DNA from 3 places in the Colwellia sp. MB3u-55 genome. Region 3 is predicted to be linked to each of the others. Evidence: predicted binding sites of a transcription regulator. Region 3 holds the regulator's gene; each other region holds the start of a gene.
What was found. The regulator sigma-54, encoded in region 3, starts transcription at its own class of promoters, with help from an activator protein. The targets are predictions, from matches to a motif close to GTTGGCACGNNNNTNGNNT.

Region 1: the regulator sigma-54 is predicted to act here: its motif matches at 1,830-1,848, upstream of fliE (flagellar hook-basal body complex protein FliE).
Region 2: the regulator sigma-54 is predicted to act here: its motif matches at 6,381-6,399, upstream of H4J66_RS14920 (flagella assembly protein FlgT).

Annotation. Positions count from the first base shown of each region.
Region 1 covers NZ_JACGUS010000122.1:174,995-185,633, reverse strand. The annotation lists gene H4J66_RS17015 (PAS domain-containing sensor histidine kinase) at 1-378, shown strand, start outside; gene H4J66_RS17010 (sigma-54 dependent transcriptional regulator) at 365-1,705, shown strand; gene fliE (flagellar hook-basal body complex protein FliE) at 1,923-2,288, shown strand; gene fliF (flagellar basal-body MS-ring/collar protein FliF) at 2,370-4,067, shown strand; gene fliG (flagellar motor switch protein FliG) at 4,060-5,109, shown strand; gene fliH (flagellar assembly protein FliH) at 5,155-5,949, shown strand; gene fliI (flagellar protein export ATPase FliI) at 5,980-7,350, shown strand; gene fliJ (flagellar export protein FliJ) at 7,417-7,863, shown strand; gene H4J66_RS16975 (flagellar hook-length control protein FliK) at 7,997-10,111, shown strand; gene fliL (flagellar basal body-associated protein FliL) at 10,201-10,639, shown strand, end outside.
Region 2 covers NZ_JACGUS010000119.1:42,344-52,982, reverse strand. The annotation lists gene H4J66_RS14945 (YqiA/YcfP family alpha/beta fold hydrolase) at 1-167, shown strand, start outside; gene parE (DNA topoisomerase IV subunit B) at 225-2,111, shown strand; gene H4J66_RS14935 (metalloregulator ArsR/SmtB family transcription factor) at 2,327-2,683, shown strand; gene H4J66_RS14930 (ArsJ-associated glyceraldehyde-3-phosphate dehydrogenase) at 2,706-3,731, shown strand; gene arsJ (organoarsenical effux MFS transporter ArsJ) at 3,862-5,103, shown strand; gene H4J66_RS14920 (flagella assembly protein FlgT) at 5,174-6,337, opposite strand; gene H4J66_RS14915 (FlgO family outer membrane protein) at 6,533-7,189, shown strand; gene H4J66_RS14910 (LPP20 family lipoprotein) at 7,226-7,696, shown strand; gene H4J66_RS14905 (TonB-dependent receptor) at 7,714-10,602, opposite strand.
Region 3 covers NZ_JACGUS010000122.1:503,397-514,035, reverse strand. The annotation lists gene mgtE (magnesium transporter) at 1-1,170, opposite strand, end outside; gene H4J66_RS18510 (HPr family phosphocarrier protein) at 1,290-1,565, opposite strand; gene rapZ (RNase adapter RapZ) at 1,579-2,433, opposite strand; gene ptsN (PTS IIA-like nitrogen regulatory protein PtsN) at 2,465-2,920, opposite strand; gene hpf (ribosome hibernation-promoting factor, HPF/YfiA family) at 2,966-3,253, opposite strand; gene H4J66_RS18490 (RNA polymerase factor sigma-54) at 3,277-4,785, opposite strand; gene lptB (LPS export ABC transporter ATP-binding protein) at 4,865-5,596, opposite strand; gene lptA (lipopolysaccharide transport periplasmic protein LptA) at 5,593-6,135, opposite strand; gene lptC (LPS export ABC transporter periplasmic protein LptC) at 6,116-6,682, opposite strand; gene kdsC (3-deoxy-manno-octulosonate-8-phosphatase KdsC) at 6,679-7,224, opposite strand; gene H4J66_RS18465 (KpsF/GutQ family sugar-phosphate isomerase) at 7,226-8,191, opposite strand; gene H4J66_RS18460 (calcium/sodium antiporter) at 8,235-9,218, opposite strand; gene mlaF (phospholipid ABC transporter ATP-binding protein MlaF) at 9,535-10,341, shown strand; gene mlaE (lipid asymmetry maintenance ABC transporter permease subunit MlaE) at 10,341-10,639, shown strand, end outside.

The sequences.
Region 1 (10,639 bases), 330 kb from region 3:
GATTGCCAAATCTTAGGTAATAAACGTGCGTTAAGCGGTGCTATTGAAAACTTAATTCACAACAGTTTACAAGTTATTAAGCAGGGTGCGGAGATCTCTATTACCACCTACTGCCAAAATGAATACGCTTATATTAGTGTACAAGATAATGGTCAAGGTATTAGTGAAGAGCTTGCCAATAAAATCTTTGAACCTTTTTATACATCAAGGGCACAGGGAACCGGCTTAGGTTTAGCGGTGGTAAAGTCAGTTGCTAAGGCTCATCAAGGCGACGTTCGCTTAGTGAGTAAGCCAGGAGAGGGCGCGCACTTTTGTATTCACTTACCTATTCTAGACACAAACAATGTTAACGGGGAGAACACTAATGAATCAAAGTAAAATATTAGTTGTTGAAGATGATGCAGGATTACGTGAAGCCCTGATGGATACTTTAAAGTTATCAGGTTATCAATGTATTGAAGCTCAATCAGGTGAAGATGCTTTACTCACGCTTAAAGAACAAAGTGTTGATCTCGTCGTTAGTGACGTGCAAATGGATGGTATGTCGGGCTTAACACTACTCAATAGTATTAAAAGAAACTGGCCAAATTTACCTGTGCTGATGATGACGGCATACGGTACGATTCATGATGCTGTTCAAGCGATGCGTGATGGGGCCTGTAACTATATGGCAAAACCTTTTGCACCAGAAGTGCTGCTCAATATGGTCAACCAATATGTGCCATTGAATGTGACTAGTCGCTATGAACCTGTGGTTGCCGACGCACAAAGTATTGAACTATTGGCGTTAGCAAAGAAAGTCGCGACCACCGATGCTTCTGTTATGGTGCTTGGCCCCAGTGGTTCTGGTAAGGAAGTATTAGCACAATACGTTCATTATCACTCGAACCGAAGTGATAAGCCCTTTGTTGCTATAAATTGTGCTGCAATTCCAGAGAACATGCTGGAAGCGACTTTATTTGGTTATGAAAAAGGTGCCTTTACCGGAGCCATTCAAGCGTGCCCGGGTAAATTTGAACAAGCACAGGGCGGTACCATTTTATTAGATGAGATCACAGAAATGGATCTCGGCTTACAAGCAAAAATTTTACGGGTCTTACAAGAGCGAGAAGTTGAACGCTTAGGGGGTCGTAAAACTATTAAGCTTGATGTTCGTGTTATCGCAACCAGCAACCGTGATTTAAGAGTGGCTGTAAAAGATGGTATCTTCCGTGAAGATCTCTACTACCGTTTAAATGTCTTTCCATTAACGTGGTTAGCATTAAATAAACGCAGAGATGATATTGTGCCATTAGCCAAACATTTAATTACTCAAGCATCGTTAGCGAACAACATGGCTATTCCAGAACTAACCGCTTCGGCGAGAAATAAACTGATGAGTTACGATTGGCCAGGCAATGTTCGTGAATTAGACAATGTTATTCAACGAGCCATTATTTTGCATAGCGACCAGATTATTAATGCTGGTGACTTGTTAATTGAAAATTTCGACAGTGAAATTATTACTGATGTGGCGTTAGAAAATAATAGCGAAGACATGCTTGGTAATGAATTAAAAATACAAGAGCATCAAATTATTCTTGATACCCTCACCGCTTGCCAAGGTAGCCGTAAAGATGTTGCTGAACGATTAGGCATTAGCCCAAGAACGCTACGCTATAAAATAGCAAGAATGCGTGATTCGGGCATTCAAATACCAGCCTAACAATCGCTAAAAACGGTAATATTCCTATAAAGCCAATATTTTCATTTAAAATATTGGCTTTACTGCTATCTGCAGTTTCCACTGATTAAACCTTCCACAGCCTCGATAATTCTTTAATTCTCATACTGGCACCATGCTTGCAATATCATCGTTATATCGTTACTTAAACCGTTATTTATAGGCTTAGTAGCAAAAAATTGACACAAGTGAGTAGCTCATGAATATCGATACCAATTCTTTATACGCACAAATGCAAAGTATGTCGCTTGGAAACTCTTCGTTGCAGGGGGCTTCATTTGAAAAAATGGGCAATAACCTTGGCATGGAAGACAGCGCTATTCCAGCGCTAAACAAGTCGACCAGTAATTTTGGCGATATGCTTAAAGATGCGGTGAATAATGTCAATGATATTCAAAAAGAGTCTGGAGCAAAGAAAATAGCTTTTGAAATGGGCGACCGTAGCGTTACGCTTGCTGACACCATGGTTGCTTCCGCTAAAGCCGGTATTGCTTTTGATGCCACCGTACAAGTACGTAATAAGTTTGTTGAAGCATATAAAGAAATAATGAATATGCCAGTTTAACAATACCTTTGTATAAAATAGATAGTATTTCGTAATAAAATCAAGTGGTAGTGGAGAAATTAAGTGGCTGATAATAATTCAATGGTTGCTGGCGATGGCGGCACCGGGCTAATGGCAAGTGATGGTGTTGATAATATGGCTGATGAGCAAAAATCAGGCTTTGCTTCTGCTATGGGTAATGTCGACTTATTACGCCAAGTCACCTTAATTATGGCATTGGCAATATGTTTAGCTATTGCTGTTTTTGTTATTATGTGGGCCAATCAAGCCGAATATAGATTTCTTGCCAAACAACCTACCGAACAATTAATCAAAACAATGGACTTTCTAGACGCTAACCAAGTGGATTATCGTCAAGCAAACAACACTATTTCAGTACAAAGTGATCAATATCAAGAAATTAAAATTTTACTGGCCCGTGAAGGTTTATCTGATGAACCAACAGAAGGTAGTGAAATTATTATGCAGGATATGGGTTTTGGTGTCAGTCAGCGCCTTGAAACAGAACGTCTCAAGTTTTCTCGTGAGCAGCAATTGGCTCGCACCATTGAAGAACTGCAATCTATCTCTAGAGCAAAAGTCTTACTGGCGATACCCCGTGAAAATATTTTTGCTAAACGTACCCGCAGCCCATCGGGCACTGTGGTATTAACTATGCGTAAAGGGCGGATGTTATCTGAAGAAGAAGTTGACTCTGTTGTTGATATTATTGCTTCTGCCGTTCAGGGGATGGAGCCTAACCGAGTTACAGTGACAGATCAAAATGGTCGTTTACTTAATTCTGGTTCACAAACCTCTGTTTCTTCTCGCTCACGCAAAGAATTTGAAATGGAGAAAAAAAGAGAAAATGAATATTTAAACAAAATAGATAGCATACTCATCCCTGTCGTTGGCTTAGGGAGCTACACCGCACAAGTTAATGTGACTATGGATTTCACCTCAAGTGAAGAAATGCAGCGTCGTTATAATTCAGATTTACCAGCATTGCGTAGTGAAATGAAAGTGGAAGACAGCACTATCGGTGGTTTACTGGGTGGTATTCCAGGAGCATTAAGCAATCAACCACCACTTGATTCAAATATTCCAGAAAATGCTAATGGTGGTGCACAACAAAGATCAATGCCTGGTCGTAAACACCTTGAATCAACAAAAAATTATGAATTAGACGAAGCCATTAGCCATACCAAGCAGCAAGCTGGTGTCGTTCGTCGAGTAAGCGTTTCTGTTGCACTTGATTACTTGGCAACTGCTGATGCTGAAGGCGTCATTACCGATTCACCGAGATCTGTTGAAGAAATGTCAAATATTCGTCGCTTATTACAAGGGAGTATTGGTTTTAATTTACAACGTGGTGATGTATTAGAAGTCGTTACCTTACCATTTTCTCGTCAAATTATTGAGGATGCTCCTAAAGTTCCTTTCTATGAGAATCCGGATATATTAAAGTTTTTCAAATTAGGTATGGGCGCATTAGTTATTATTGTATTGATACTTGCCGTTGTTAAACCTATGCTTAAACGTCTTATTAACCCTGATCAAACACCTGATGATTACGGTGATAAATCACTTGATAGCCACATTGATTTGGGTGATGAAACCATGGATATGCTAACATCAGATTTTGATGCGGCGGCAGTAGGTTTTGCACCTGATGGTAGTTTACAATTACCTGATTTACATCGCGATGAAGATATACTAAAAGCTGTTCGAGCGCTTGTTGCTAATGAGCCTGAACTTTCCTCTCAAGTGGTTAAAAGTTGGTTGAACGAAGATGAGTGATGAAATGCAAGAGTTAGCCCCTGCACCTAAGGGGTTTGACGTTGACAAACTAGATGGTGCAGAGAAAGCTGCGATATTATTACTAAGTTTATCTGAAGAAGATGCCGCGCAAATATTAAAACACTTAGAGCCTAAGCAGGTTCAACAAGTGGGCATGGTTATGGCTGCCATGGAAGATTTCACCCAAGAAAAAATTACCGCTGTTCATAAGCTCTTTATCCATGAAATACAAAACTTCAGTACCATTGGCTTCCAAAGTGAAGAATTCGTTCGCAAGGCATTAACTGCAGCATTAGGTGAAGACAAAGCCGGTAATTTAATTGATCAAATTGTCATGGGAGGCGGTGCAAAAGGTTTAGATTCATTGAAATGGATGGACTCAAAACAAGTAGCTAATATTATTCGTAACGAGCATCCTCAAATTCAAACCATTGTACTTTCCTATTTAGACCCTGATCAATCGGCTGAAATTATGAGCCAGTTTGCCGAAAAAGTGCGTTTAGATTTAATGATGCGTATTGCCAACCTTGAAGAAGTTCAACCGGCAGCATTACAAGAACTTAATGAAATTATGGAAAAACAGTTTGCCGGTCAAGCAGGTGCACAAGCCGCTAAAATGGGCGGTTTGAAAGCAGCAGCTGACATTATGAACTATTTGGATACCAATGTTGAAGGTATGCTAATGGATTCAATTCGTGAACATGACGAAGAGATGAGTCAACAAATTCAAGACTTGATGTTTGTTTTCGAAAACCTTGCCGATGTAGACGACCGTGGTATTCAAGCGATATTACGTGAAGTACAACAAGATGCGTTGATGAAAGCAATTAAAGGCGCAGATGATGTGCTGAAAGAAAAAATTATGGCTAATATGTCCAAACGTGCCGCTGAAATGCTGGTAGATGACCTTGAAGCTATGGGACCTGTGCGTATTAGTGAAGTTGAAGCCGCACAAAAAGAAATATTATCTGTTGCTCGACGATTATCTGACGCTGGAGAAATTATGCTTGGTGGCGCTGGTGGTGGTGATGAGTTCTTATAAACCTTATATTTTTAGGTCAGTCAAAACTTACTGTTATAAAATATTATGAAATTATTAAATAAATCGAATGCTGAAGTTATTAAACATAATGCCGAACAAGAAACCGATGTTTGGTCATTGCCGACAGTTGAATCTGAAAATAAAATTAAAGATGAAACAACCAATGCTATGGGAAAGAAAGTCGCTTGGCGTTTCGAGCCCCCTGAAGATTTTGTTGAAGAAGAAATCGCGCCATTAACGGCAGAAGATATTGAAAATATTCGTCAAGCTGCATTTGATGAAGGCCTTAATCAAGGCAAGGAAGAAGGTTTTGCGAAAGGTTATGAAGAAGGTAAAGTCTCTGGCCATGAAGAAGGTGTGGTACTCGGTCACCAAGAAGGCCTTGAAACTGGCTTAGCTGAAGCAAAAGAAAGTATCGATGAACAATCAGCTGCATGGGCGTCACTTACTGAACAGCTTCATAAGCCATTACTCGATGTCGAAAAAAATGTTGAACAACAATTACTTCATCTTGTGGTAGAACTCACTGAAGCGATTACCTTAGAAGAAGCTAAAACTAATCCTAATATTATTATTGCTGCGATTTCTGCAGGTATAAAAGCGTTACCTAGCCAAGAAGCACAAACGCAAATTTTATTACACCCCAACGATATTAAGCGTGTTGAAAAGCAATTTGGCGCTAAACATGTGCAAGAGCAAGGTTGGCGTTTACTCGCTGCTCCGCAATTAGTTCCGGGTAGTTGTCAAATTGAAAATAGCACCTCTAATATTGACCTTAGTGTTAAATCTCGAATAAAAGAAGTATTGGACTCGTTTTTGCAAGATGCACTACATCAGTAATTTCTTGTACAAAAGAGTCAAAATACCGCTATGGTTGATATTTCTCGCCTTAATGAAAGACTAAAAAACTGCCAAGAGTTTGTGCACCCGCATAAAGTCTCTGTTGCTGGGCGTTTAGTCCGAGTAGTTGGATTAACGCTTGAAGCTGTTGGCGTAAAAGCGGCAGTTGGCAGCCAATGTTTAGTCGAAACGGCGCAAGGCGATTTAATCGCTGAAATTGTTGGTTTCTCCAAAGACATAACTTTTCTAATGCCAGAGCAAAGCTTACAAGGCGTTTTACCGGGTGCACGCGTTGTGCCACTAACAACTAAAGCTCGCTTACCCTTTTCAATGGATTTACTCGGCCGTGTCGTTGACGGTGTTGGTAAACCACTCGATGGCAAAGGGCCAATCAAGAACTCAGGCAATTATCAAATAAACAATAAGCCGATTAATCCGTTATCAAGGCGTGGTATTACTGAACCACTTGATGTTGGTGTACGCGCTATTAATAGTTTTTTAACGGTTGGTATTGGTCAGCGTATGGGCTTATTTGCTGGCTCAGGTGTTGGTAAAAGTGTCTTGTTAGGTATGATGACACGTGGCACAACTGCTGATGTTATCGTTGTGGGGCTCATTGGCGAACGTGGTCGAGAAGTTAAAGAGTTTATCGAAGAAATTTTAGGTGAAGAAGGGCGAGCGCGTTCAGTTGTTGTTGCGGCGCCTGCCGATAATTCGCCATTAATGCGTTTAAAAGGCTGTGAAACTGCCGTACAAATTGCTGAGTACTTTCGTGATCAAGGTCTGAATGTCTTGTTACTGGTTGACTCGCTAACGCGTTATGCCCAAGCGCAACGAGAAATAGCACTGGCTGTTGGTGAACCACCGGCAACCAAAGGTTATCCGCCCTCGGTCTTTTCAAAGTTACCCCAACTGGTTGAACGAGCCGGTAATGGTGGCGATGGTCAGGGATCAATTACCGCATTTTTCACCGTATTAACCGAAGGTGATGATTTACAAGATCCGATTGCTGATGCGGCGCGTGCTATTTTAGATGGACATATTGTTTTATCTCGTGCCTTAGCCGATTCAGGGCATTACCCCGCTGTTGATATTGAAGGCTCGATTAGCCGTGTTATGCCGATGGTGACCAGTGATGAGCATCAACAACTTGCTCGGCAACTAAAGCAAGTCTACTCACTCTACCAGCAAAATAAAGATTTGATTGCTATTGGCGCTTATAGCCGTGGTAATGATCCTCGCATTGATCAATCCATTGATTTAATGCCGGTGATCAAGTTCTTCCTGCAACAAAAAATGTTGGAAATTATTCCTTACGATCAAAGCTTAACGCAACTTCAAGAAATACTTTCTGCAGCGCAAGCACACGCGCAAGCAAAACAAGGCCAGCAAAATGCCTAAACATAATAACGTTAACACTATTTTCGAAAAATTTATTAGCTGTTTAGCATTATTTAGGAGGACGTTATGCCATTAAAGCAACTGAATACCTTACATCGCTATGAACAGGATAAAGAAAAAAAAGCAGCGCAAGCACTGCAAACTGCTGAATTTGAATACCAACAAAATCTTGAACGTTTACAAAGTGTCAGTGACTATCGTCTTGAATATATGAAACGTTTGAATGCTCGCTCTATGGTGGGTATTGATAGCGCGACGTTTAGTCATTTTCATGCCTTTATTGCTAAGCTCGATTATGCTGCTGGGCAAGTTGATATTGCGATTATGCAGAGTAAGGCGATGGTGGAGAAGAGCAAACAGCTCTGGCTAGCGCAGCGACAAAAAATTCAAGCGGTAGAACTATTGCTTGATAAAAAAACACAAGCGCTGACTCTTATCGCTAACAAGCAAGAACAAAAAATGTTTGATGAAATTGCTACTCAACAATTTGTCCGTCGTAAAATGCGGGGATAAAGTGAATTAAATTGTAATTTCTAAGTGGAACAATACTTGCTTATTTAACTAATATAAAAAGTATTCGCAATAAACGACGTTGTCATCATTGTAAATATAGCTCAAATTTACCATTGAAATAAAAAGGTTTACTATGCCGCAAGTTACTCCATTAGCCATAGATATCTCGCCAAGTAAGGACTTTAGCCCTGTTCAGTCAGGAGCGATTAGCACATCCAAAAATTCATCTAAAGATTTTGCACAAATGGTTGACCAGCATTATCAAAGTCAACAAAGCGGCAAAAAGCAACAGGCAAGTGGCAATAACATGAAACTTGCTAGCGAAATTAATGCTGAAAAGAAAGCATCCCAAGAAAAATTTTCAAAAACGGATGTTCAACCAAAAGAAAAGGAAATGGGTGGAGTTTCTGATGAGAACGTTAATACAGAAATTAACCAAAGCGAAGCTTCACAAAGATTACCTTATGATGATACAGCGACACGTAAAAAAAATGTTCGAGTAGAAAATAGCCAAGAAGAGACACCGGAACACAAAGCTAGCGGATTAAGTAATCTTGATACTAATTCCACCGCACCTGAAAATACAGATAAGAGTACCGAGCAATTAATGTCGTTGTTATCTGCGTCACAACAACTATTAAATGATACGGTGAAAAATGATGGTGTGATACCATCACAACTTAATGAAAAACCATCAATAGTTGTGGCTGGTAGTCATCAACAAGAAAAAACACAGTTAGCAGCAATGTTAAGGCAAGTGCTTGGTGGCAATAGCCAAGAAAATGTAGCGACCAGTGATAATATCTTAGCAAAAGATAGCGTTGCGCCGGAGTTAGCTAAATCATTAACCGTTCCAGTAAAGGTTAACAGTGAAATGCCATCAAAGAAAGTTGACCTAGTTAGCGAACCCAAAGTCGTTGTTGATAAAGTTGTGCAAGGGGAAGCTGAATTAGTCTTATCCGCATTATTGGAGAAAAAAACAAACAGTGAAGGGCAAGATCCCTCACTAAAAACAACGAATATTAATAGCCAACTTTCCACTCAAACCGTTCCTCCTGCTCAAAGCGAAACGTCGTTAAAAGCAGAGCCTATTGTAGATAAAACCAATAATGTATCGAAACAGGCGATGCCTTTAAGTGATCTTGAAGCGCTATTAGCGGATATGGAAAAAGCGCCCACGGATACTGAACTTGAACAAATTAAAGCTGCACTTAACGCCAATCAGGACAAAGCTGTAATTCCTGACAATAGTAATCAAAGTATCAGCAATAGTAAAACGTCGGTCGATAAAGAGTTGGCTGGAGCGGTATTACCTGTAACCCTTAAAAATGAAAGCTTGGTTAACGAAATAGCAATTGATGCTGAGAAGGTCAATACGGATAATATTGTTTTTTCAAGTGTAGCTGTTCCAGGTGAAAAACAAGCTCAGGAAAAAAACGCAAATAATAGTCGTGCGGTTAATCAGATAAACCAGAAAACCCTTGAAACACAAAATTTAAATGCCGGTGAACAATTTAAAGAGCTAGCTAAAGATCAATCTGCAGAGCAACAAAACCAAAAGCAGCCACAAAGCTTAACTCAGCTTGATAAAGTGGCTAACAATGACGCTCAAGTCAAAGAAAAAACCATTAATGAAATATTTGATAAGAAACAAATAAGCACAAGTATTGAGAATACTCTTAATAGAGATATGCATCGAGCCAATAATGAAGTAACCAAATCTACGGCTTCTGCGGAGGAGATGATCACCAAATTAACCAGTGACCATGTGCAATCGACAGCCCAATCAGCAACCAATGCCAAGCAAGTGACAGCGTTACAAAATGAAGCCTTATCGGTATACCGTAAAGACTTTACTGGCGCATTGAATGATAAAGTCATGGTGATGATGAACCAAAAGCTTCAGCAGGTTGAAATTCGTCTTGATCCACAAGAATTAGGGAATGTGAACGTAAAAATAAATCTGCAAAATGAGCAAGCGGTTGTTAATTTTACTGTTCAAAATCAGCAGGCTAAAGAAGTGTTCGATCAAAATTTAGGGCGATTAAGAGAGATGCTTGCTGAAAGTGGCGTGAATGTCGGTGATGCGAATGTCGAACAGCAAAGTAAACAAAAGAATGAAGAAGAACTCGGTGAAGGTCGCCAAGGTAACGGTAACGGTAACGAGAATGAATTTTTAGATTTAAGTGATACTCAAACGCTGCATTTGGTTAAAGGTTCGTCAACTGGTATAGATTACTACGCATAAATGACAAAACTCATTGGCTCGCTGACCATTCAACGATATAGTTGACCGAAAGTAATTTTAACATTTAAATAGATAATAAAGGCTTGATGATGGCTGATGATAAAGGCGAAGGTAAAGAATTAGAATTAGACGGTAAAGGCAAAAGAAAGAAGATGATCATTATCATTGCTGCTGTTGTAATATTGGCTGTTGGCGGTGGAGCGGCTTATTTTTTTCTGGCTGGAGATGATGCTGTTTCTCAAGAGCAACTTGATGCTGAGCTAGACGGTGATAGTGCCACTGAAACCGAAGCCGCTGAAAGTGTTACTGCCATTACAGGCTCTGCGCTTTATGTACCTATGCCAAGACCTTTTCGCTTTAATGTTCCCGGTGCTGCCCGCGACAGATTTGTAGAAATTAGAGTGCAGTTATTAGTTCGCGGCGCTGATAATGAAGAAGCTGCAAAGAAGCATGTACCATTAATTGAAAGTACTTTACTGGCGACTTTTTCTCAATCAAATGCCGATGATTTAGCAACCAGTGCCGGAA
Region 2 (10,639 bases), on a different contig from region 3:
TCATGGTACAAACAGGCGATGAAGTGTTAGATTATCAAAAAGCTGTCGATAAATATTGTGACTGCCAAATAATTGTCCAGCAAGGCGGGGATCACAGCTTTATTGATTACTCGAAAGTGTTACCTAAAATTGCGATGTTTTTTAATTTATACCCTAAAAGTCAATAAAGTAGACCGATAGGTATTAAAACATTTTTTAATCATAATCATTATTAGAATAGTTAAATGAGCGAACAATATAATTCAGACTCCATTGAAGTCCTCAGTGGTCTAGACCCAGTACGACACCGTCCAGGTATGTACACAGATACATCTCGCCCTAATCATTTAGGTCAAGAAGTTATTGATAACTCGGTTGATGAGGCTTTGGCTGGGCATGCGCAAAATATCACCGTTGTGCTCGATAAAGACCAATCACTCGAAATTATTGATGATGGTCGAGGTATGCCAACCGATATTCATCCCGAAGAAGGTGTCTCAGGTGTTGAGCTTATTTTCTGTAAACTTCATGCTGGTGGTAAATTTTCCAATAAAAATTATCAATTTTCTGGTGGTTTGCATGGTGTTGGCATTTCTGTGGTTAACGCTCTTTCTACCCGCGTAGATGTTTCAGTTCGCCGTGACAGTAAAGTGTATGAAATGGCTTTTGAGCATGGCGAAAAAGTTGAAGAGTTACATGAAACTGGTACGGTTGGCCGAAGAAATACCGGTTCACGCGTAAAATTTTGGCCTGATCCTAAATATTTTGATTCAGCAAATTTTTCAGTGCGTCGCTTAGTTCACTTATTAAAAGCGAAAGCTGTTTTATGTCCAGGCTTGACCATCAAGTTTCATGACAAGAATGAAGATAAAAAATATCAATGGTATTACGAAGATGGTTTAGTCGACTATCTGAAAGATTCTCTTAAAAGCTGTATTTGTTTACCTGAGGATCCTTTTGTTGGGACTTTTTCTTCTTCGCATGAAGCAGCTGATTGGGCAGTAACTTGGCTCTCTGAAGGTGGTGAGGGGATTGGAGAGAGTTATGTTAATTTAATTCCAACCATCCAAGGTGGTACACACGTTAATGGTTTACGCCAAGGTTTATTGGAGTCAATGCGCGAGTTTTGTGAATTTAGAAATCTCATTCCTCGTGGTGTAAAATTAACGCCAGATGATATATGGGACAAATGTTCATATATTTTATCGGTGAAAATGCAAGAACCACAATTTGCAGGACAAACTAAAGAACGCTTATCTTCTCGACAATGCGCCGCTTTCGTTACCGGTGTGGTAAAAGATTCTTTTAGTTTATGGTTAAATGAACACACTGAAATCGCAGAAAACCTTGCTGAATTTTGTATTTCAAATGCGCAGCGACGTTTGCGTGCCAGCAAAAAAATTATTCGTAAAAAAATTACTCAAGGACCTGCTTTACCTGGGAAATTAACTGATTGTGGCAGTCAAGATATTGCCCGAACAGAATTATTTTTAGTGGAAGGAGACTCGGCAGGAGGTAGTGCTAAACAAGCAAGAGATCGTGAGTTTCAGGCAATTATGCCGCTTAGAGGTAAAATTTTAAATACCTGGGAAGTCGATTCTGGACAAATACTGGCTTCACAAGAGGTCCATGATATTTCAGTGGCATTAGGCATAGATCCCGATAGCGATGATTTATCAGAATTGCGCTACGGTAAAATTTGTATTCTTGCCGATGCCGATTCCGATGGTCTTCATATTGCGACGTTATTATGTGCTTTATTCATGCAGCACTTTTTACCCTTAGTGCAACGCGGCCATGTTTATGTGGCTATGCCACCACTTTATCGTATTGATGTCGGTAAAGAAGTTTTCTATGCCTTAGATGAAGCCGAAAAAGACGGTGTTTTAGATCGAATAGAAGCTGAGAAAAAACGGGGTAAAGTTAATGTGCAACGTTTCAAAGGTCTGGGTGAAATGAACCCTCTGCAACTACGCGAAACGACAATGGATCCAAATACCCGTCGTTTAGTGCAACTAACTGTAGATGAGCACTCTGAAACGATGGAGTTAATGGATATGCTACTGTCAAAAAAACGTAGTCCAGATAGAAAAACATGGCTGCAAAGTAAAGGTGACATGGTAGAAATTTAGCCTGGTTTAGTTTTTAACACCAAAGCATGAGTTAACTCATGCTTTTTTTTGCTCATTTTATCTAACCACTGCTTTTATTTAAAAAGGTTATTTGCATACACTTTCAATATAAAATAACATATGATTTTTCATATGTATGAAAAATCATATGTTAGCTGTATATTGTTATTTTATATATGCTCCAAATTAGCTTTAGGATAAATGCGGTGCCAGTTATGAATAATGATAGGGCGGTTCAATTTTTTAAAAATTTAGCTGATGATACTCGGCTAAAAATAATCTTACTGATACAAACGGAAAAGGAATTGTGTGTCTGTGAATTAACGGCCGCTTTGTCTTTATCCCAACCTAAAATATCACGTCATATTGCTCAACTTAAATTGCATCATATTCTCAGTGAACGAAAAGTAGGACGCTGGGTTTTTTATAGTCTCGTTGATGCTATGCCACTTTGGCAAAAAGAAGTCATCGAGTTATCAAGTCTTAACAATCAAGCATATTTAAGCGCATGTGTAACAAACCTTATTGATATGGGCAATCGTCCAAGCAGACAGCAAAAATGTTGCGAATAACCGAAATAAAGAGGAATAAATCATGACAATTAAAGTAGGTATTAATGGCTTTGGTCGCATAGGACGTTTAGTTTTGCGTGCGGCATGGCAATGGCCAGAAATAGAGTTTATTCAAATTAATGATCCCGCAGGTGACGCTAAAACATTAGCACACTTACTGAATTTTGATTCTATTCATGGTCGTTGGAAATTTGATGCACAAGTAGACAATAATCAAATGGTCGTTTGTGATGAAGACGGTGAACATCGCATTAATATTAGTCATAATTTAACCATAGCTGAAACCGATTGGTCACAATGTGATGTTGTTGTAGAAGCTTCTGGAGTGATGAAAACGACTAAGCTATTAAGCGCTTATTTAGCACAAGGTGTTAAACGGGTTATGGTCACAGCACCCGTAAAAGAAGAGGGCGCCTTAAATATTGTCATGGGTGTTAATCATCACCTTTATAACAAAGCACAGCATAAAATTGTCACTGCTGCTTCTTGTACCACTAATTGTTTAGCGCCAGTGGTTAAAGTTCTCCAAGACAGTGTTGGCATAAAACACGGCAGTATGACAACTATCCATGATATTACTAATACGCAAACTATCCTTGATGCGCCTCATAAAGATTTACGTCGAGCACGAGCTTGTGGCCAAAGTTTAATTCCAACGACTACCGGGTCTGCAACCGCTATTACCCATATTTTTCCTGAGCTGAAGGGAAAATTAAATGGTCATGCCGTGCGAGTTCCGTTAGCGAATGCCTCAATTACTGACTGTGTATTTGAGCTAAATCGAGCCGTAACTGTTGAAGAAATCAATCAATTGATGTCTACGGCGGCGCAAGGAGAGTTAAAAAATATACTTGGCTATGAAGAACGTCCTTTGGTCTCTGTTGATTATAAAACGGATCCACGTTCATGTATTGTTGATGCGTTATCAACCATGGTTGTTAACGATACCCAATTGAAAATGTATTTGTGGTATGACAACGAATGGGGTTATGCCAATCGAGCTGCAGAGTTAATGTTGTTAGTTGGGCGATCTGATATTAAGCACTAGTCTTTGAGAATGTCGACATAGACGGCGTTTTTAAACGAATAATATCTTGGCGTTACGCTAGTGTTAAATACTTTTGGTTATTTATTAGTATTCGCCAACATCAATCGAAAATACCATTATTGGTACCTTTATGTTAAACAAAATAACCGCACTGCCTAGTGCGGTAAAACAGTATCTATTAATTACCACTAACTATTGGTTTTTCACTTTAACCGATGGTGCTTTGCGTATGCTGGTATTATTACATTTTCATCATCTAGGTTATTCCCCGCTTGCCATTGCGATGTTATTTCTATTTTATGAAGTTTTTGGCGTGATTACCAACTTAGTGGGTGGATGGTTAGGAGCAAAAATTGGTTTGAATAAAACCATGAATATTGGTCTGTTCAGCCAAGTTTTTGCATTATTAATGCTGACAGTTCCTGAGCAATATTTAACCGTTATTTGGGTTATGTTGGCACAAGCGCTGTCGGGTATAGCGAAAGATCTTAATAAGATGAGCGCTAAAAGTAGTATTAAAACGCTGGTACCAACGACCAATAACAACCAAGATCACGCTGTTCTTTTTCGTTGGGTTGCTTATCTGACGGGATCAAAAAACGCCTTAAAGGGCATAGGTTTTTTCCTAGGTGCCTGGTTACTAAGTACCGTCGGATTTTCAGCAGCTATGCTAATAATGGCGAGTGTGTTGGCGATTGTTTTTGTGCTTAGTCTATTATTATTACAGGGTGATTTAGGTAAGGCAAAGCACAACGTTAAATTTAAAGAGATATTCTCAAATCACCCATCATTAAATTACTTGGCGGGCGCGCGCTTATTTTTATTTGCCGCTAGAGATATTTGGTTTGTTGTTGGATTACCGATATATTTGGTCAGTAATTTAGGTTGGCAACATACTAATGTTGGGATATTTATGGCGTTATGGATTATCGCATATGGTATTGTTCAAGGCTCAACACCTAAATTTTTTATTAAAAACAACCAACATAATATCAACGGTCATCTGTTATTTACTTGGGGTATGATTTTATCCAGTGTCACCTTGTTGTTAGCACTGTTGATGTTTTATGCGACCAAGCTCAACATCAGTACTGAAATCATCATTATCGCTGGTTTATTTATTTTTGGGGCTGTTTTTGCTATTAATTCGGCGCTGCATAGCTATGTGATCGTTGCCATGGCGAAAGAAGATGGCGTTTCTATGGACGTTGGCTTTTATTATATGGCTAATGCCCTGGGAAGGTTATTAGGTACCGTGATGTCAGGTGTTATTTATCAATTTACTAACTTAATTACCTGTTTAATTATTTCCGCTTTGTTTGCAGGGCTTTCAGCTTTATTGATCAAACGTATTACTGTGTCAAACGAGTAAGGCGAAAAATAGTGGCAATGTTAACGTTAACAGCCTGCTGTTAACGTTAACTATCGATATAACGATGAAGCTAGTAACGGACCGCTAAATCATTTGATTGGATGTTACCCAGTAATTGCCCATCAGTAGTCATTGCCTGTGCACTTTGCTGAGACACCTGCGTTATTTTTACTGTGTAAGGGCTAACGTTAAAACCGGCATAGGTTTTTCCTGCGTCAGTAATGATATTATTTAAATGTAATAGAGAAAACTCATCACCAACTTTTACGCCATGCTTTTTGCCTAAATTAATCGTTAACGAATTACCGGCTATTTGTACTATCTTGCCTCGAGTAGGTTGACACATCATATTTTCGTCGATATCAATGATCATATCGCCTAACACTTTTTCAATAGCCATTCCGTATTGGCTTTGCCAGAATACTTCGCTATGAACATCAACTTGCTGACGTTTGCCAAATTCCCATGGGGCAGAGCTACGGTACTGCTTAGTGAAGACAGATTCACCATTACTACCGTTGTAAATATATAGGCTGACACTAAACTGACGGTTAAAAACATCTTCTTGCCAAAACTGCCAACCATTGGTTGAGCCCTGTGCAAAGCTAATGTCATTAATTTCAGAATACATGACATACTGAGTATCGCTGATATTAGCTAACGACATGGTAAGACTTTTTATTGCTTCAACTTGCAAACTGTTATTTAATCTTGAGAACTGAGACTTTTCTTTTAACAACAATCTGGTGTCTAGATAAATACCTTGGTTGTTAATTTTATAAGCAAGCTTAGCCATCAATTTATTATCAAGCGCATAAACTTTACCGATACTTGCTTGCTCTCTATGCATTAAGTTACTACGGGTAATTAATAAAGACTTTCGATAATCAGAAGAGAAGCACTGTTTACTTTGTGGGAAGATGTCAGCACGAATGGTTACGGTGACCAAATTGCCCTCATAATTTTCATCAACCAGCTCAAAAGAATTAACAGTACCGCTGGCGCGAATATTAATTTCATTTTGTGTCAATAATCCGTTAACCGTTTTTTGCACACTCGATACTGAAGCACCGGCAACCAGTAAGGCTTTTTTTAATGCGTTCTCTATGGCTAATGTTTTTGCTCGTTCGGCATTGCCCTGCATTATTACTGACTTTCCCTGAGCTTCATACCACTGGGCATCAGCAGAAAGAGTGATAAAAAATAAAAGTAGAGCTGATATAAATAAACGCATATGAAGTCCGTCAGTAAAAAGGGTTTAATATCTCCTGTCGAATATGCAGTTTCTATGCCCACTTATTTTTATGCTCTGGTAACTTTATAGATTGGCGCGATTTGTGCTTTATTTATTTTAGAAACTATTTGATGTCGTTTATCGATATTACTGCAAAACTGATTATTCGCTTTCAGAGCGATTAAGGGGAGCTCAATGAAAAAGTGGCTTATTCCATTATTTATTCCAACGTTGATGTCGTGTTCATCAATGAATATGATGAGTGATGAAGATAATTTTTATAAATCAAAGCAAGAAGTGCGAGGTGAAATTGACAGTTTCAATCTCCCTAGGCATGCGATAGCAGATGTGGTTAAAGGGCTTACTTATCAGATGCTTGAAAGTAGCTCTTTTGTAAATCCTAAAACACCTATCGCGGTAGCTTCTTTTGTCGAATTAGAAAACCTTGAGTCAACTAATTGGCTGGGTAATCAAATATCAGAGAACTTTGTTCATGAATTACAGCGCCATGGTTTAGTTGTTATTGATTTTAAAACGACGGGACATATTCGTGTTACTGCTCAAGGCGATTATGTTTTTAGTCGCGACTGGAAAGAGCTACCAGAGCGGCAGATTATTGACTATGTTGTAACCGGTACCATGATGGAACAAGAAAATGGTGTGATGATTAATGCTCGGATGATTGGAATGCAATCACGTGTTGTTGTTGCCACGGCACAATCTTTTATTCCAAGCTGGGTAATAGGTGAACAGATTAATCAAGATGAAAGTGTTCGGATAAAAGATGGATTAATTATTCGAAACAGCGTTATGTTAGCAGATGACGAACGTTCAATTAAAATTGTTAATTAGTTTTTTACATTGATGTAGGACTAACTTTTGGTATTTATGATGAAAAAAATTATTCTTAATATATTAACCGCTGGTAGTTTGGCTTTGTTACTCGTCAGTTGTTCTAGTGTTTATGACAAACACGTACAATGGCAAAGTGTTAAACCTGAAACCTTCCCAGTGTTACATGCTATTGGTCAAGCGCCGATAAGTTTGCAAAACTCCCAACATGAAACTCAGCGCATGTTGATGGCGATTAATGCCTCAAAGCTTGCCGCTTATGCCGAACTTGCAGAACAAGTTTATGGGCAAAAAATAAATGGTGAAATGACCATGTCACAACTGATAATGGGTAAAAATGAAGTGTCGGCGTCAGTTCAAGGTGTTATCCGCGCAGCTAAAGTGATTAAAAGCTATCCTGTTGGCGACAGCTATACCACAGAGTTAAGTTTAGACTTTGAAGATGTTTATAATATTTATTTAGCTTCTTCACCAAAACGTGAAATTAAAGCGGTTACTTATTATTAAGTGTTAACAGCACACCCTTAAAAATTATACTGCAGACTTGCATAAAAATAAGCGCCGTTAAAACCGAAAGGAGCTGAACGGCGTGAATATTTAAATACACCCGGGCTATCAACAATGATATTACCTTGTTGATCTTCAATCGTGCCTCCTCGAGAGTTTCCTATACGATTTTTGTCAGGCATAACATCAAATAAATTATGACTACCCACAGTGACCGCAAGATTTTTTGTCATTTGATGGCTAACGCTAATATCAGTTAATAGCTCTTCGCCATAAGTTTGTTTACCACCATCGGTTATCGTATATTTACCATAGTGATTGAATAATATATTGATGGTCCAATGCTGGTTTTTATAGAGGGTGTTTAGACTTATTTTATTGCGTGGTTGCCACTCTTCAATGATAGAAATATCTTGTTGTGAAAAAATTTCTTCAACGCTAATGGTATGCAGAGTGCTGTGATCAGGTGTAAATAACTTGGTTACCTCAGTATTGGTAAAGTTTGCCGCCAAGGTGAAGTTAATATCTCCAGCAAAAGCTTGAGTCTGCCAAGTAGCAACAATATCTGTCCCTTGAGTTGTGGTATCAGCGCCATTTAAGAAAAACTGTCCTTTGGTAGCAGACTCCTCAGTAAAAGCTTGATCGAGTAGAGGTGATATTCCCATGCCCAATTTACTACTAATGACAATACGGTTATCAATATCAATCTGATAAAAATCAACACTTATATCTATATTATCAGTAGGGCTGTAGATAAAGCCAACACTGAGGTTATCAGATTCTTCTTCTTTTAAAGAAGGCACCCCGAGTCGAGTGGTCAAAGTACTGTCATTTCTGAAGGTTTCCACTTCTTCACTCAACAGAGAGCCACTTTCGTCAACAATAAACTGTGTACTGATATTATTGAAATACATTTGCTGCATAGAAGGTGCACGAAAACCTGTGCTATAGGCACCACGTAAAATAAGTTGTTGGTGTGCTTGCCAATGCACCGCAACTTTTGTGTTGGTACTGTTACCAAATATATCATAATCATCATAGCGAATGGCCGCACTGAGCTCGATAGAGTTATTGATTTGGGTCACAGACTCCGCAAAAATTGAAACAACATCTCGGCTCTCGTTAACCGCAAGTTCAGGTGCGACTCCTGGAAAACCTTGAATACCACCGGCGGCATCTTGGTCAAACAATGCTTGATTATTGTCAGTATCATAATCCTGAAAGCTGTAGGGGTTACCTGGTATTATTTTGTATATTTCTTGGCGAAATTCTGTGCCTAACGCGAGTGAATAATTTTCATAGTCTTGGCTGAAGAGTAAATTCACTGTCTCAAGTGACAAAGATAGCCCGTAAGCAAAAGCAGACTTTGGTAATTGAGCACGTAATTCATCTGCTGTTAAGTCACTGGTTTGTGATAGATAGTTAGCGTAAGAAGCATTAAGTGAATCTTTAGTCGTATAGTCTATTTGGTTCTTGCCATAGGTATATGAAATATCAATGGCGCTGTCATTATCGAAAGCCGCTTTATAGCCAAAATTGTATGACATATCTTTTATATCTGAATCTATTTTGGGTAAATAACCTTGAGGAATAACGGCTTGCCCATCGCTTAATAATGGGTTTTCATTACTATTCGCGCTGTGACGAAAAAAAGCGGCAGATTGATTTTCTCGATGTGAATAGGTTAAAAAGCCATAAAGTTGCCCGTGATTCAGTTCAAATGTACTGTTTGCGGCAAAAGAAAGTTGTTGATACGAAGGGTCGCCAATACGAAATGTTGCTCGGTTAGCTGTTAACTCTCTTGGATCATCGGTTTGCCAATGACCATTGTCCAATTGAGTGCACTGGCCAAATTGGCAGGCACCATGTAAACCTGAGCGGTTGGTACTTTGATGGTCGACTAAACTTAATGTGGCATTGATAAAACCATCATCACCCAACGGCAAACCTTGTGTATAAGATAGCTGATAATCTTGACCATCGCCTTGCTCATAAGCACCAGCTGATGTTAATAAGGTTGTTTGTTCACTACTATCGTTTAACACAATATTAATAACACCCGCTATAGCATCCGAACCATATTGTGCGGCTGCACCATCACGTAAAATTTCAATACGTTTAATCGCTCCTACTGGAATGGCATTCATATCTGTTCCGGCTGTACCTCGCCCAACAGAGCTATTAATATGAATTAAACTCGCTTGATGACGACGCTTGCCATTTAATAAAATCAGTGTCTGATCTGGCCCTAAACCACGCAACGTTGCTGGCTGTAATACGTCACTGCCATCACTTATTGCTGAACGAGAAAAATTAAAAGAAGGTACTAGTGCCTGCAATATTTGACCAAGGTTAGTCTGGCCACTATTACGCAGAGTGTCAGCAGATATAATATCAACAGGAACAGGTAACTCTTTTACGGTTCTGCCATTAATATGACTACCTACAATAACTATTTTTTCAATGGATTTGGCTTTTTCTGTGGTATTAATTTTTTGTTTAGACTTGCTCTGTGCGGTAACGTTATTTTTCTGCTTTATCGACCATTGGCCTTTATTATTTACTTCTGCATGAAGACCCGTATTTTTAAGGAGTTTCCTCAAAGCCAAAGAAACTGAGTAATAACCCTCTATGGCATTACTGTTAAAACGTCGGGTTAAATCATAAGAAAATATAATGGTCTGATCGGCTTGCTGGGCAAGTTTAATTAATGCTTGATCAACGGATTGAGCGGCGACAGAAAAGTGCGTTATATTAGGTGCAATAGCTTGTACTTTAGCTTGAGTAGTTAAACTAAAAGATAATGGAAGAATAATAAAGAATGAACAAAAAAAATGTATCACTTTTTTTATTAAAACGGCACTAAGTGGCTGCTTTTTTCTTTCTTTAAATAAATAGTTTAGCAAGGTGTCAACTAGTGCTTTAATTGTGTTCGTTGAATAC
Region 3 (10,639 bases):
AAGCATTAAATTTTGTTGCCAAATAGCCACAACACCGGCAATTAATACCGCCCAGATAACGCCATTCAGAAAACCAACAGCAAGTTCTTTTTGAATGAGTATTCTCGCATTCGAGTCGCCAACATGGCCTAGTGCAATGGCGCGAACAACCAGTGTTAAGGTTTGGTTACCGGCAACACCACCCATACTAGGCACTAAAGAATTTAAAATAGCTAAAATAGCCAGTTGGCTTAAAACACCTTCGAACATACTCGATACAGCAACAGCCAGTAGTGCGGTAATGAGATTAACGCCAAGCCAAATAGAGCGTTGTTGTGTGCTTTTTAAAACCGGAGCAAAGGTATCAGCTTCCCCATCTAAACCCGCCATACTCATCATCGAATGTTCGGCATCTTCACGAATAATATCGATAACATCGTCTATCGTGATACGACCAAGCAAACGACCTTCATCATCAATCACTGGTGCAGAGAACCAATCAAATTTTTCAAAGAGTTGTGCTACGTCACTATCAGACAAATGCACTTGAATTGCTTCAATATCTTTATCAATGAGTGTTGAGACGATAATTTCAGGTTTGGCGGTAATTATCGCCGCTAGAGAAACGGCGCCAATAAAGTGATTTTTACCATCGACCACATAAAAAGAATCGGTCGCTTCAGGTAAATCACCTCGTAAGCGTAAATAGCGCAATACCACATCAACCGTTACATCGGGACGAATTGTTATGGTATCAGTGTTCATGATACCGCCAGCAGTATCTTCTTCAAATGACAACGCGGCTTCGACTCGACCTCGGTCTTGCGAATCCATAGCACTTAATACTTCTTGATAAACACTATCGGGTAGAGTACGTAAAACTTCAGCTAAATCATCAACATCCATACCTTCAGCAACGGCGGCTAATTTTTCAGGGCGGATAGTTTTTAAAATACCTTTTCGAACTTCCTCATTGAGTTCTTCAAGTACTTCACCGTGATTATCTGCGTCGATAAGTTGCCATAAAACGGCACGACTTTTCGAGTGAGATGACTCTAATATTAAAGCAATATCATAGGCTGGCATGTTCTGTAGTAATTTTCGAACGTGCACAAACATACCGCTACCAAGTGCTTCATTGACTTGTTGCAGGCGTTGATGATTTTGTTGTTGCTCTGATATTTCCGGCATAAAGTTTTCCTGTGCCGCAGTAATACGAAAATTATATTGTCTATATCTTAGTCAAGATGCACTGGCTAAGGTGTTGTAATGAATGATAACGTAACTTTATTTTTTATTCAGTCTTTTTATCATTCGTCTTCATCAAATTTATCAGAAAATAACTGGCATACATCGTTAAGTGCTTGTTGAGCATCTTCTCCTTGGGTAATAACCTCTACGGTTTTCCCAAAGCCACCGGCCAGTAACATTAACCCCATAATACTGCTGGCATCAGCTTCTTTGCCCTCTAAGCAAATAGTAACGTTAGCATTAAGCTTTTGGCTTAACTGGGCAAGTTTAGTGGCAGCACGTGCGTGTAATCCCAGTTTATTGCTAATGGTTAATGATTTATTATATTTTGGCATAAAGTGACCGTTATTAAGTGCTTTGTATTTTAATGTCGCGATGATGAGATTGAACATCTTCGCGTTCTTTTCTGAGATTGTTTGCTAATATTTCCGCAATATAAACTGAACGGTGTTTTCCACCTGTACAACCAATAGCGATAGTAATATAGCTGCGATTGTTTCTTTCTAAGTGGGGTAACCACGTCATCATAAAACTGTTAATTTGCCAGATAAATTTAGTGACAATCGGTTGGCTAGCAAGAAAGTCTCGCACGGGTTGATCTAAACCAGTAAAACCTTTTAAGTCTGTTTCCCAAAAAGGGTTAGGTAGAAAACGTGCATCAAAAACATAATCTGCGTCTTGTGGTACACCGTGTTTAAAGCCAAAAGATTCAAACACCACCACCATAGATGCCGAGGTTTTGCCCAAAATTCGCTCACGCACTAAATCAGATAATTGATGAGGTGATAACTGGCTGGTATTAATATACAAACCCGCACGCGTCGAAATAGGCTCAAGCAGCTTTTTCTCTAAAGAGATGGCTTGGTCGAGTGGAATATTTTGTTTAATTAAAGGATGCAAACGACGCGTTTCACTAAAACGTCGAATAAGATCAGAGTCATCGGCATCTAAATACAGGATATCGAGTTTTACCGTTTTTGGCAGATAATCTAATATCTCTGAAACATCATTAGGGTCATTGGGTAAGTTACGTACATCTAAACTAACCGCTACTTTGTCGTAATCATTAATAACGGTATGTGCTAATGCAGGCAATAAATTTACCGGAATATTATCGACACAGTAGTAGCCTAAATCTTCGAGTACACGTAAGGCGACACTTTTACCTGACCCTGAGCGACCACTGACTATCAAGAGTTTCATTTGAGTTTTCCTGGGTTATTATTAGATTTTATTAACGTTGAGCATGCTTTATTATAGTAAAAAGCTCTTGCGAATCTTTGCATTTTCTTATTTGCTTTGCGAATTGTTTAGTACTAAATATTTGCGCAATACTTTGTAAGGTATCTAAATGTTGTTGGCAGTTTTCTTCGGGTACAAATAACGCAATAATAATATCGACAGCACGGTTGTCTATCGCATCAAATTCAACGGCTTGTTCACTGGTCAGCAATACAGCAATAACTTGTGACGTGTTAGTTAATCGACCATGAGGAATCGCAATGCCATTTCCTATACCGGTAGATCCAACTTTTTCACGCGCCATTAAGCTTTCGAATAATTGATGAGTATCAATATTGTCGAATTTTTTTGCCGCAGTTGTGCTAATTATTTCAAGGAGTTTTTTTTTGCTTGTACCCTTAATTGCACACAGGGTGCAATCAAGGGTAAGGATATCTTGCAACTTCATTATACTACTTAGATTCTTTGGTGAGTGAACAGGCGATAAACAGCATTAATGCTGATTCGTTTTACCTTTGTACTTTAATATTTGCCGGTCAAGCTTAACAACAAGACTATCAATAGAGGCATACATGTCAGCATTTTCAGCTTTTGCATGTAAATCAGAGCCACTAACGTGAACAGTCGCTTCAGCAATTTGATTTGATTTTTCAACGGTGAGAACAACATGTACATTATTGATATGATCAAAATGTCGGCTTAATTTTGTCATCTTAGTCGTGACGTTTTCTCGTAAAGCTTCGGTAATGTCAACATGGTGGCCAGAAAGATTAATTTGCATAAGCTTAATTCCTCATCTTTTCGTTAAAGTAAACTTTTTCGTTGGTTAGAAGGTGGAATAGAAAGTGACTCTCGATATTTTGCTATGGTACGTCGAGCTACATTTATCCCTTGGTCGGCTAATAAATCAGCCATTTTACTATCACTAAGTGGTTTTGCTGGGATTTCGGCAGCAACAAATTTTTTGATTAGTGCACGAATAGCTGTTGATGAGCATTCGCCACCGCTTTCGGTGCCAACATGGCTTGAGAAGAAAAACTTCAGTTCGAAAATTCCACGTGGCGTATGCATGTACTTTTGTGTTGTCACTCGTGAAATGGTTGATTCATGCATATCGACAGCTTCGGCAATATCATTTAAAACCATTGGACGCATGGCTTCATTACCATGTTCAAAAAAGCCAATTTGACGTTGCACAATACAGTTTGACACTTTTAATAAAGTATCATTACGGCTTTCTAAGCTTTTAATAAACCATTTAGCTTCTTGTAAATTTGAGCGAATAAATTGTGTGTCCGCTGTCGACTTCATCGAACGTGACATCGAAGCATATTGCTGATTCACCGAAAGTTTTGGCGCAGTATCAGGGTTTAATTCGACCACCCAACGGCCATTTTTCTTTTCAACAGACACATCAGGAATAACGTACTGGTCGTCACTCTTCATCACACTATCGCCGGGTCTAGGGTCAAGTGATTGAATAAGACGTACCACTTCGCGCAGTTGGTCTTCTTTCAGTCGAGTTTTACGCATTAATGTACGATAGTCTCGGCTACCCAGCAGATTAATATGGTCACGCAAAACTAACTTACTTTCTGCTAGCCAAGGTGTAGCTGGGTCAAATTGATTAAGTTGAATGATTAAACATTCTGAAATTGAACGAGCAGCGACGCCGACAGGATCAAAGAGGTTAATACGTTTTAGTACCACCTCTATTTCATCAAGCTCTACTCCTTCAATGGCAACACTCTCTAAAATGTCTTCACTAGATACCGTTAAGTAACCGGCGTCATCAACCGCATCAATAATTGCTGTCGCTATAGTGCGGTCTGTTTCGGTAAAAGGGCTTAATTCCATTTGCCAGCGCAAATGATCTTGAATAGAGTCTTGGGTCTCGCCTTGGTAAGTATAATCTTCTGAAGAGGGGCCTGAACTTGAACTTGCTGCACCAGCTGTGTAGTTATCATCCCAAGTGGTATCCATGTTTAATTCTTCAGGGATATCGTTTTTGTCCATGGCTTCAGTAGTGGTGATTTCATCAATGGTAGGCGTAGCGTCTTCGCTACCATCAGAAGCTGGGGCTTCTTTAACATCACCAGTACCGGCAGTGTGAGCTTCTTCAAGGTTGTCAGTACTTTTATCTTCGGGATTATTTGAAGACTCATCCATTTCTAATAATGGATTGCTTTCTAAGGCTTCTTGAATTTCTTGTTGAAGCTCTAACGTAGACAGTTGCAGCAATTTGATTGCTTGCTGCAATTGTGGCGTCATGGTTAATTGTTGTCCTATGCGGAGTTGTAGAGTAGGGCGCATTTAGGTCATTAACTTCCTATTATTTTTAATGGGATATTTTCGTTTTTTTCATACGAAGATATTATTCACTTACTGACTACTATAGCGTGAATTGTTCACCAAGGTATACATCTCTTACATGTTGATTTGCAAGAATTTGATCTGCAGTACCTTCTGCAATAAGTTCACCATGACTAACAATATACGCATGTTCACATACATCGAGAGTTTCACGTACATTGTGATCAGTGACCAACACACCAATGCCACGTTCTTTTAAGTGTAGAATAATTTTTTTAATATCACCTACTGAAATTGGGTCAACACCAGCAAAAGGTTCATCTAATAAAATAAATTTTGGTTCAGCAGCTAAAGCGCGGGCAATTTCTACTCGGCGGCGTTCACCACCCGATAAGCTCATGCCTAAATTATCTTTGATATGACCTATGTTGAATTCTTCAACAAGATGTTCTAATTTTTCTTCACGTTCAGCATCTGATAATTCTTTTCGTGTTTGTAAAATAGCCATAATATTATCGTAAACACTGAGTTTTCGAAAAATAGAGGCTTCTTGTGGTAAATATCCGATGCCTTTTCTAGCACGCTCATGCATAGGCGCTAACGTCAGGTTTTCGTCATTTAAAATAATATCGCCACTATCACTTTCAACCAAACCAACGATCATATAAAAAGAAGTTGTTTTTCCGGCACCATTTGGGCCCAGTAAACCGACTATTTGTCCTGCTGAAACTTGCATACTGACATTTTTAACCACTTTTCTGCCTTTATAGGCTTTGGCAAGGCCTTTTGCCATTAGGGTGCTAGTGCTCATAAATTAATTTTTTCCTGAGTTTTCGCGTCTGTGGTTGTCGCTTTAATTTTTTCTTTTGGCTGAAAAATCGTTTTAGTGCGTTCGTTAGATTTACTTTCAGCATTAACATACTGAGTGGCAATATTGTAAGTAATTCTACTGCCACTAACTTCACTGCCTTCTTGCTGTAATAGCGCATTTCCTGAAATGATCACTAAATTATTTGCAGGCTCATATCTTATTTCGTCGGCTTGTAAGCTAAGTGGAGTGCCATCGGCTAAGGTTTGTTTAAAGGTTGCTGGCTTCCCTTTAGCGATGTAGGTTTTTTCTTCACTGCCTGATTGAGTCAGCACTTGTACTAAATCAGCACGTATAACTAATGAACCTTGAGTGATCACCACGTTATCAATATAGCTGAATATTTTATTTTTAAGATCAACGGCTTGTCTTGAAGCGTTAATTTCAATCTTTTGTTTTATATCAAATTTTTCAGCGAAAGCTGACGAAAATAGCGGAGTTGATAACAATAAGCACAGTAGGCTATTTTTTAACAATTTCATAAATTGATTTCACATGTTTAGTTAGTGTCATTTGGTTGGTGTTTAAGTCGACAATTAAACCTTTACCATCGATGGTAAATCCTTTACCGATAATTTTAATTTCTTGTTCTGAACTTATGATGTTAGTTTTTAGATCAAGTTCAAAGTATTTTCCTTGAACTTCTTGTAATAAGCTATCGGGATCTGTTGCTAACAGGCGGACATGCTTTTCTAATTTCACCCGGTTGTTATTGTATAATATGCCTTCATTGGCAGATATTTTCCATGCGGGCGCATCATTTTTTGGATGAAGTGTGTATTGAGGAAACTCAAAGTTGGTAATACTTAACTCAGGGTAATGTTCCATACGATGGGCATCAACAACATAAGCTAAACTTCCTTGATGTTTATAAACATTACTGTGTAAATTTTCGGCAATAAAATCAGGGGTCAGCGTCTTATCAATCGCTTGTAATTGTGGTGCTGAGGAATTTCTCCATTCAATTATACCGTAAACGCCTCCCGCAATTAGAAAAAACAACAAAGTTAAACTATAAAGTCGATTCATATACTCGCACCCGAAGCATTTGCTAAGGTGTTTTGGCTAAGCATGATTAAATCGCATATTTCTCGAACAGCACCAAAACCGCCATGGTTAAAAGTGGTGTAATTTGCGATAGATAAAATACTTGGGTGGGCATCTTGAACAGCAATACCCAAGCCTACGGCTTTGATACACTCATAATCAGGCATATCATCACCAATATAAGCAATTTCCTCGAGGGATAACTTTAATTGCTTAGCCATCGTTTTCAAGGCGGGTAATTTATTTTCTTCACCTTGCACTATATATTTAACATTTAAGGCTGACATACGTGTTGCGACAATATTTGATGTTCTCCCGGTGATCACCGCTACATCGACACCGCTGGCGCCTAATGCTTTTATGCCGTAGCCATCTTTAGTGTGAAAAGCTTTTAATTCTTCACCATCGTTACCCAAATAAATACGGCCATCAGAAAAAACGCCATCAATATCACATATCAGTAGCTTTATTGTTTTCATGGTATTGAATGCTGTGTCAGTAATTTCGCCATAGAGTGTTTGCATATTAGATAAGACCTGATTTTAGTAAGTCGTGCATATTCATTGCGCCAATAGGTATATTATTGTCATTAACAATAATTAAACCATTAATTTTTTTGTCTTCCATGATCTTTAAGCCTTCGGCGGCTAGCATATCTTGATGAGCCACAGTGGGATTTTTTGTCATCACTGATGCAATAGTATCGAGATGTATATCAATACGTTCATCAAGAATACGACGTAAATCTCCGTCAGTGAATAAGCCTTGTAATTGACCACTCTCGTCGACTACCGCCGTCATCCCCAAACCTTTTAACGATACTTCAACCAACGCATCCTTAATTTTAGCATTAGCATTTACAGTTGGTAAGCGCTCACCACTATGCATTATATCGCTAAGACGTAGTAATAGGCGTTTTCCTAAACTACCACCGGGATGAGAGAGTGCGAAGTCGTCAGCGGTAAAGCCGCGAGCATTTAATAAGGCAACAGCGAGTGCATCACCCATTACTAGGGTTGCTGTGGTACTTGATGTTGGCGCTAATCCTAGTGGACAAGCCTCTTGTGAAACAGCAACACAGACATGGGTATCGCCTAGTTTTGCTAAGGTTGAGGCTGGATTCCCCGTCATCGCAATAAGTTTAGCGCCAATACGTTTTATGACTGGCACTATTGCTAACACTTCACTGGTTTCGCCCGAGTGCGAAATAGTTAACACGACGTCATCACCGGTAATCATACCTAAATCACCGTGACTTGCTTCACCAGGGTGAACAAAAAAAGAAGGTGTACCGGTGCTCGCCAGCGTTGCAGCAATCTTGCCACCGATATGGCCTGACTTGCCCATGCCAGCAATAATAACCCTACCTTTACAGTTAAACATTAACTGACAGGCATATTCAAAGTTCTCATCAATGTACTGGGCTAACTCTGCAATAGCCTGTTGTTCTATGTGAATAACGTCTAACGCTAGCTGTTTAAAATCGTTCATTATTAGCCCGTTTTTATTTTGTAAATTGCTATTATAGTGTTTGTTATTGCTTTATTTGACTAAAAAGTAGCGCTTGATAAGCGATAAAAGCGCCTATTAATAACAAACCTTTTAAGCGGCCAATGCAAAACTTTCCGGCACGACGAGTAAAACACAGTATAAATAATAATACGGTAACGCCAAGCATGTAAGGAGCGTCACGTGCTGCGGCATCTGAATCTACTTCGCCCGGTGCAATTAAGCCAGCGAGCGAGAGTACGGCTAAAATATTAAAGATATTAGAGCCAATAATACTCCCTAGCGCTAAATCATCTTCTTTCTTGATAATACTCATAATACTTGCCGCAAGTTCTGGCAAGCTTGTGCCAACGGCAATAACGGTCAAACCAATCACTAAGTCACTGATGCCAAATGCTTTAGCAATAAAAACGGATGAATCGACCAGGTAGCTAGCACTCATAGGTAAGAAAATAATACCAACGACTAGCCAAAGTAAAGATTTAGGTTTGCTAACCGCGTCTGGCACTTCTTGTTCTGCTTCAATGATCAATGGATCATCAATTGGCCGAGTTTTAGAGGCTCTTATGGTGATAAAAAGTAACGCAAATATATAAACAAAAAAGCCGATCATCAGTGATAAGCCTTCGTTAAAGCCAAAGTAATCGTCAGAAAGCATCCAATAGGCTAGGGCGGTAACAATTAAAATTAATGGAATTTCTCGTCTTACCGTTGATGAGGAAACGTTTAAAGGTTGAAATAATGCTGTTATACCGAGTACCAAAGCAATGTTAGTAATGTTTGAACCGATTGCGTTACCGATAGCTGTATTATTGTTACCGTCTAAAGATGCTGTCGCTGCAATCATCATTTCTGGAGCAGATGAACCCATGGCAACAATAGTTAAACCAATAATCATCGGTGAGATACCAAAATTTCTTGCTAATGATGAGGCACCAAAAACAAATTTATCAGCACTCCATACCAGAGTAACAAGTGAAACAAGTAAAATTAGAATCTGTAATAACATTAAGGGCTCCTATATTAAGAGCGTAAATTGTCGCTGGTTGCGAAGCAAAAACAAAGAGAAATAATCAGATCTTGGTAAAAAAGTGCCCAAAAGGCGGTTTTTTTACATGCCATTGTTAAAAAATAGCCAAAGTAAAAATTTCGTTAAAGCAAAAATATATCTTCTGAGAGTAAAATCTTACACTTTATTACGTTTTTACACGCTTTCTTACGATTTTTATTTACATTTTTAACGCAATTTTAATGACGTTTTTTGATTGCTCAGGTAAAATTCACCTGACTTTAATAATAACAACCAGTGACGTTATATAAATCTTATGCCTGAAAACTTGGTCGATATCCAGAACCTTACGTTTAAACGTGATGAACGAGTGATCTATGATGATATTAGTCTGTCGATCCCTAAAGGAAAAGTTACCGCGATAATGGGGCCAAGTGGTATTGGTAAAACCACCTTATTACGTTTAATTGGCGGTCAACTCAGACCCAATTCAGGTAAAATACTTTTTGATGGACAAAATATTCCAACATTATCACGCAGTGCACTTTATGAAGCGCGTAAACGTATGAGCATGTTGTTTCAAAGTGGCGCGTTATTTACCGATATGAGTGTTTACGACAATATTGCTTTTCCGATGCGCGAACACAGTACCTTGTCAGAATCGTTAATTGAAAAAATGGTATTAATGAAACTTGAGGTCGTTGGTTTACGCGGTGCACGAAATTTAGCACCTGGCGAACTTTCTGGTGGCATGGCACGAAGAGTTGCCCTTGCCCGCGCTATCGCCTTAGACCCTGAACTTATTTTGTATGATGAGCCTTTTGCGGGACAAGACCCTATTTCAATGGGTGTTATTGTTCGTTTAATAAAAGATTTAAATGAAGCATTAGGTTTAACCTCAGTTGTGGTCTCACATGACGTTACAGAAGTAATGAGTATTGCCGATTACATTTATATTATTGCTGAAAAGAAAATTATTGGTCATGGCACACCGTCAGAGATAAGTAAGCAAACATCACCACTGGTGCAACAATTTATTCAAGGTGAGGCTGATGGTCCCGTACCATTTCATTTTCCTAGCGCCCCTTATCAATATGAATTAATGGGTAAGGAGCCTAAATAATGAATAGTTTACAAAGTTTAGGGCATAACATTATTGCCACGATTACGGGATTAGGGCGAGCAATAGTTTTATTACTTTCTGCATTGCTTCATGTGCCGAATGTACGTAAAGGCTTCCCTCTATTGGTGCAGCAGTTATATTCTGTTGGCGTACTTTCACTGATGATAGTGGTGGTATCCGGTTTATTTATTGGCATGGTTATCTCGCTACAGGGCTATACTATTTTAGTGGGCTATGGTGCTGAAGGCAGCTTAGGACCTATGGTCGCACTCTCTTTACTCCGTGAATTAGGCCCTGT